3 regions of the Vibrio sp. 1069 genome follow, and region 1 is predicted to be linked to each of the others. Evidence: riboswitches for the same ligand, from Rfam matches in the RefSeq annotation. Region 1 holds a riboswitch; each other region holds the start of a gene.

Region 1 (2,267 bases):
CATCACCCAACGGCAATTGAACTTACTGTCGGTGGTTTGCGTAACAAGGTAGGTGAAAAACGCATCCTTGCTGTGTTAGAGCCGCGTTCTGCCACCATGAAGCGTGGTGTACACAAAAACACACTTGCAGAGTCACTACACAGTGCAGATGAAGTCTTCTTGTTCCAGCCAGATAATATCGAGTGGTCTGTGCAAGACATTGCCGACCAATGCACACAGCCAGCGTTTGTCGATGCGGATATAGATAACTTTGTAGCCAAGATCGTCGAACGTGCGCGACCAGGTGACCAAATTCTAGTCATGAGCAACGGTGGCTTTGGTGGTATTCACGGAAAACTTCTTGAGCAGTTAAAACAAAAAGCCTGATTGATATGCAAAACAAAACACAACCCTCTCATAAAAAAGCCATCACGTTGGCATTAACGGGTGCTTCTGGTGCTCCCTACGGCCTTCGTCTTTTAGAATGCTTGGTTGCGGCGGATTATCATGTCTACGTTCTGATTTCTTCGGCGGCTCGTGTCGTGATGGCAACCGAGCATAATCTTAAGCTACCAAGTGGCCCAGAAGCGGCGCAGCAAGCATTGGTAGAGCACCTGAACTGCAATCCCGATAACATCACCGTTTGCGGTAAAGATGACTGGTTCTCACCGGTTGCGTCTGGTTCTGCTGCACCAAAGCAAATGGTGGTTTGCCCATGTTCTGCGGGAAGCGTTGCAGCGATTGCGCATGGTATGTCAGATAACTTGATCGAGCGGGCCGCTGATGTGGTAATGAAAGAGCGCGGGCAGCTGTTGCTCGTGGTTCGCGAAACACCATTTTCAACGCTGCATCTGGAGAACATGCACAAACTGTCGCAAATGGGCGCCACCATCATGCCAGCAGCTCCAGGCTTCTATCATCAGCCAAAGAGTATTGAAGACTTAGTGGATTTTATGGTGGCGAGAATTCTTGACCACTTAGGTATTGAGCAAGGTTTGGTGCCTCGTTGGGGTTATGACCAGCGCTCGTGAGCTGATTGTGTAACCACTCAAATACCTTTACAATCCATCCAACTCATCGGGGAGCAAACCCATTTAGCATTGAGTCAATCAATGCATTGGGGCGCTGAGACCTAAGTGTTTAACTAGGGACCCGTATTACCTGAACCAGATAATGCTGGCGTAGGAATTGAGTCTGGATATTGGAAGTCCTTAATAGCCGCCTCAAACCCTGTGCCGCTCAACTTATTTCTCTGAAATACTCATGGAGAGCGAGCAGTGAAACCCACTCTAAATCTGATTGCCCTAGCTGCAATCACCTCTACTTCAGCGTTTGCCGCTGAAAACACATTAACCATCTATACCTACGACTCTTTTGCCGCAGATTGGGGGCCGGGTCCTAAAATCGAGCAAGCTTTTGAAGCAAAATGTGGCTGTGACGTTAACTTCGTAGCGTTGGACGATGGTGTGTCGATTCTGAATCGTCTTCGTCTTGAAGGCGGTAATAGCAAAGCGGACATCGTATTAGGTTTGGATAACAATCTGATGGCAGAAGCGAAGAAAACCGATCTGCTTGCCGAGCACAATGTGGATACGGCTAACACAGTGTTACCAAACGGTTGGAGCGACACGACGTTTGTACCGTACGATTACGGCTACTTCGCGTTTGTGTACAACAAAGAGAAACTCGCTAATCCGCCGAAAAGCATGAAAGAGCTGGTGGAAACGCGCGACGATCTGAAAGTGATTTACCAAGATCCGCGGACTTCAACGCCGGGCCAAGGCTTAATGCTATGGATGAAATCTATTTATGGCGACGATGTGACGCAAGCGTGGCAGAAGCTAGCGAGCAAAACCGTAACGGTCACGAAAGGTTGGTCTGAGGCGTATTCTATGTTCCTCAATGGTGAGTCCGATTTAGTGCTTTCTTACACCACTTCACCTGCGTACCACTTAATTGCGGAAAACGATTCGAAGTTTGCTACGGCGAATTTTGCTGAAGGCCACTACATGCAAGTTGAAGTAGCCGCCAAAGTGAAAGGGGCAAAAAATTCAGAACTTGCTGATCAATTTATGAGTTTCATTTTAAGTGATGAGTTCCAATCGGCGATGCCAACGGGTAACTGGATGTACCCAGTCACTGACGTTGAGTTACCTAAAGGTTTTGAAACTTTGAGTGTTCCAAGCAAGTCGTTGAGCTTTAGTGCTGATGAAGTGGCAAAAATGCGTAAGTCTTGGATTCGCGAATGGCAAAGCGCATTGACGTTTTAGCTGACGTTTCCATCCTCA
Region 2 (2,267 bases), on a different contig from region 1:
GCCATGTAAGCGATACGGTCATGCAGTGCAGCGCCATCCGTTGTGATGAGTTCGCCATGCCAGTCAACTTGGTCATCCAGCAGGCCAGCTAAGTAACGCAATATTGTGGTTTTCCCGCAGCCACTTCGTCCGAGTAATACCGTCCATTTACCGACGGGAATGGTCATGTTCATTCCTGCTAAAGTCGGTGTTTGGCTATCTTTGTATCGCAGACTAGCATCGGAAAGCTGAATGCCAATCGCGTTAGCGAACATAAGTATGACCCGCAAAAAAGTGGTTCACAGGGCCATGGCCTTTACCTACATCCAATTCATCAGCGTGTGCGATAGCTTGGCTGATGTACTGCTTACCCAGGTGCACCGCTTTGTGTAGGTTGTTGCCTTGGCCAAGATAAGACGCGATAGCAGAAGACAGCGTGCAGCCTGTGCCATGAGTGTTTTTGGTTGGAAAGCGTTTAGCGCTGATTAACTCGGCACTGTCTTGCATGATAAGCAGATCGTTGCTGTTTTCATTTTCTTCAAGGTGACCGCCTTTGAGCAGAATAGCTTTGGCGCCAAGCGCACGAAGGTCGGTAATCATATCGTTCATTTCAGATTCTGATTGAGGCATTGGCTTACCCGTCAATGCTGCGCCTTCGGGTAGGTTAGGGGTAATGATGTCTGCGAGCGGAATCAATTCTTCTTTTAAAGTGCTGATTGCCGACTGTTCCAGTAATAGATCACCGCTAGTGGCCACCATTACAGGGTCAATCACGAGGTGTTTTGGCTGGTATTGCTTAATTTTGTCTGCAACGACTTTGATGATGTTGGAATCGGCCAGCATGCCCACTTTGACTGCAACGATGTTGAGGTCGGTAAATACTGCATCAAGTTGGCTCTCTACATGGTCGAGAGGAATGGGGAAAATCGCAGAAACGCCTTGGGTATTTTGCGAAGTAATCGCCGTGATTACCGAGCAAGCAAAACTGCCGGTTGCGGACATCGCTTTGATGTCGGCTTGAATACCTGCACCGCCACCACTGTCTGAGCCCGCGATGGTCAATACGATAGGGGTAGGCAAGGCTGGCGTGTGATGTGAATGAGGTTGTGATTGCTGCGTCATGGTCGCTCCTACTACAAGACGTATAGGAACTGACTTTGACCGTTGCAGATAGATCGATTTTTCGATCGCTATCGCTTACCTAAGAGGGGCGACGAAAGGCAAAGTGTGCATAGTTCCCTACGTCAGTGCTAACTGAATCAGGTTCAACGGGTCTCGAATTTCGATCTCAGCCAACACTTGTCGTGTGGCCCCCCGACTATTTCGTTCGGATGATAGCAGGACCATTGCGGAAGGGATACGTTTTTTGAGCGTAATTATAATGAGTATTCAATTATGCGAGGTGAGTGATAAAGTAAGCACCTAAATGGTTTGCTGTGTGGAATTTACTAGTGCAACGCTCTGGTGAATGAGCAGAACCTGAAATATTTAATAAATAATCGTGGTCTCGTTAAGCAAGGATTAGCACAAAACAAGGTTAAAAAACTGTTAAAATTTAACGTGTTGCCAATTTAACTTTGTTGAACTTTTTCACAGTTAATTAGGAAGGCTAAGACGATCATCGAGCAAGGAGACTTCATGCTTAATTCTGTAACAGCGAAGTCAGTGATCGATCATGCACTCTTTTTGGGGGCTGATTTCGCTGAACTATTCGTTGAACATCACCAAACCAACACTGTCCAGATCTCATCTGGTGAAGTGGATAAGGTTAACTCGGGTATCGATTTTGGTATCGGTATTCGTCTTTTTTTCGGTCATAAGGTGCTTTACGGTTACACCAACAGCACAGATGAAGCCGAACTAAAGCGCGTAACCTCGCTGCTTGCTGCAAAAGACAAGCGTGAGCAAATCGCGTCAGCGGGTTCTTTGAATTTGAACCGCTACCCAATCCAACATGGTTGCCGCATGTCGCTAAGTAAGGATGCTAACCTAGATTCAAAAATCGCGTTTCTATTGAAAGTTGACCAAGCCGCACGTGCTGAGAGTGAGCATATCAGCCAGTTTATTGGCAGCGTTCTTCAGCGCGAGCAACAAGTGTCTATCTTCAACTCAGAAGGTCTACACGTTGACGATACTCGCCACTACATTCGTGTTGCTGGTAACACTGTCGCGCAAAAAGGTAATGAGCAGTCTTCTGGTATGGAAGGTCCTGGCGCTCTTGCTGGTTGGGAATTCAGTGAACAGCTTGATGCCAAAGAGCTAGGTCAAACTATCGCGCAGCAAGCGTT
Region 3 (2,267 bases), on a different contig from region 1:
GCTTGGAAAAAACGGCAGTGCGAAAGCGGCATTTGTTGCAGATAACCCTGGACGTTGGATGTACCATTGTCATGTGATCGAACACATGAAGACGGGGTTGATGGGTTATATTGAAGTAAAGTGACTCCTGTAACTTTTTAAATCTTGATAAGTTTTAAGCGCTATAATTTGCTGAATTCTAAGATTGTATAATCACTATTGCCGTAAATTTGATTACAATGTCTCCATTAACTTTTCTGGGGGAATTATGGGACAACTATCCGTTTTGGGTTTTATTGCATTGGGTGGTGCATTTGGTGCATGTTCTCGTTACTTAATTTCTGAACTTTGTGTCATTTTATTGGGGCGTGGTTTTCCATATGGTACGTTAACCGTTAACGTTGTTGGCTCATTTATGATGGGCTTATTGATAGCAGCTTTCGATAATGAACTTTTGGCAACGGAACCTTGGCGACAAGTGATTGGCTTGGGTTTTTTAGGCGCACTAACGACGTTTTCCACCTTCTCGATGGATAATGTTTTGCTTATGCAGCAGGGCGCTTTCTTTAAGATGGGGTTGAACGTATTGTTGAATGTCGTGTTAAGTATTTCAGCGGCGTGGATAGGCTTTCAATTATTGATGCGCAGCTAGCAAAGTAGTTAAAAATTGAACAGGTCGGCTTGGTTTCACCAAGCCGTTTTTATATACTGACATCACTTGTCGGAGTGCCATAAGGCTGAGACCGTTAATTCGGGATCCGTTGAACCTGATCAGATTAGAATCTGCGAAGGGAACAAGAGAAGATATTCACACCGGAGTTCTTTCTGGTTGATCTATCAAAAGTCGAATGTTGTTACAGGCAAATATCGTAAGCTTTAACTAGCCTTAATTTGACTCCTCTTGTCGCATCTATCCGCCAAGCATTTTTATCCAATTACTTTTTATCTAGTATAACAAAGCAAGGAAAAATGCTATGTCGAGTCGCAAACAAGCGAGACTGGAAGCAAAACAGTTCATTGATACACTCTCGGTACAACCGTACCCCAATTCAAGCAAAGTCTACGTAGAAGGCTCACGTCCAGATATTCGTGTACCCATGCGTGAAATATCACTCGCTGATAGCCTTATTGGAGGCACAAAAGAAGCGCCTATTTTCGAACCTAATGAGCCAGTACGCGTTTACGATACCTCGGGTGTATACACAGATCCAGAGCACACCATAGACCTCTATAGCGGCTTACCTAAGCTGAGAGAAGGGTGGATTGAAGAGCGTGCCGATACTGAGCTACTTGATGAAGTAAGCTCGGTGTACACCAAAGAACGCTTAGAAGACGAAACACTAGACGATCTTCGTTACGGTAATCTACCACGTATTCGACGTGCCAAAGATGGCCATTGTGTGACCCAATTGCACTATGCTCGCAAAGGTATTATTACCCCAGAAATGGAATACATCGCGCTGCGTGAAAACATGGGGCGTGCCAAGTATCGCGATGAAGTGCTGAATCAACAGCATCCGGGTCAAAGCTTCGGAGCGAACCTACCAAAAGATATTACCGCCGAATTCGTGCGTAAAGAAGTCGCCGAAGGTCGCGCTATTATCCCTTCCAATATTAACCACCCAGAATCCGAACCAATGATCATTGGACGTAACTTTTTGGTCAAAGTGAACGCCAACATCGGTAACTCATCGGTCACTTCTTCGATTGAGGAAGAAGTAGAGAAGTTAGTATGGGCAACGCGCTGGGGTGGCGATACCGTTATGGATCTCTCTACTGGACGTAACATCCACGAAACTCGCGAGTGGATTCTACGTAACAGTCCGGTTCCGATCGGTACCGTACCAATGTATCAAGCGCTTGAGAAAGTGAATGGTGTTGCGGAAAACCTTAACTGGGAAGTGATGCGCGATACCCTGATTGAGCAAGCAGAGCAGGGCGTTGACTACTTTACTATCCATGCCGGTTTACTACTTCGTTATGTGCCAATGACTGCAAAACGCGTTACTGGCATCGTCTCTCGTGGTGGTTCTATCATCGCGAAATGGTGTTTAGCGCATCACCAAGAAAGCTTCTTATATACCCACTTCCTAGAGATCTGTGAAATCTGTGCTAAGTATGATGTGGCACTTTCTCTCGGTGATGGTCTGCGTCCTGGCTCGGTGGCCGATGCTAACGACGAAGCGCAATTTGCAGAGCTTCGTACCCTTGGTGAGTTAACCAAGATAGCGTGGGAATACGACGTACAGGTGATTATCGAAGGTCCTGGTCATGTTCCAATGCACATG

The links. Region 1 has a riboswitch for thiamine pyrophosphate ahead of thiB (thiamine ABC transporter substrate binding subunit). Riboswitches for the same ligand answer to the same signal wherever they lie in the genome.
Region 2: it holds a riboswitch for thiamine pyrophosphate, as region 1 does, so the genes downstream of both, thiD (bifunctional hydroxymethylpyrimidine kinase/phosphomethylpyrimidine kinase) here and thiB (thiamine ABC transporter substrate binding subunit) in region 1, are expected to answer to the same signal.
Region 3: it holds a riboswitch for thiamine pyrophosphate, as region 1 does, so the genes downstream of both, thiC (phosphomethylpyrimidine synthase ThiC) here and thiB (thiamine ABC transporter substrate binding subunit) in region 1, are expected to answer to the same signal.

Annotation. Positions count from the first base shown of each region.
Region 1 is NZ_JAWOWP010000004.1:264,058-266,324, forward strand. Features, by position in the region: gene mpl (UDP-N-acetylmuramate:L-alanyl-gamma-D-glutamyl-meso-diaminopimelate ligase) at 1-366, shown strand, start outside; gene R7040_RS09260 (flavin prenyltransferase UbiX) at 372-1,010, shown strand; TPP riboswitch at 1,048-1,184, shown strand; gene thiB (thiamine ABC transporter substrate binding subunit) at 1,257-2,249, shown strand.
Region 2 is NZ_JAWOWP010000028.1:3,796-6,062, reverse strand. Features, by position in the region: gene R7040_RS22975 (ABC transporter ATP-binding protein) at 1-254, opposite strand, end outside; gene thiD (bifunctional hydroxymethylpyrimidine kinase/phosphomethylpyrimidine kinase) at 244-1,101, opposite strand; TPP riboswitch at 1,199-1,306, opposite strand; gene R7040_RS22965 (TldD/PmbA family protein) at 1,618-2,267, shown strand, end outside.
Region 3 is NZ_JAWOWP010000027.1:1,715-3,981, forward strand. Features, by position in the region: gene R7040_RS22785 (multicopper oxidase family protein) at 1-124, shown strand, start outside; gene crcB (fluoride efflux transporter CrcB) at 248-631, shown strand; TPP riboswitch at 692-790, shown strand; gene thiC (phosphomethylpyrimidine synthase ThiC) at 954-2,267, shown strand, end outside.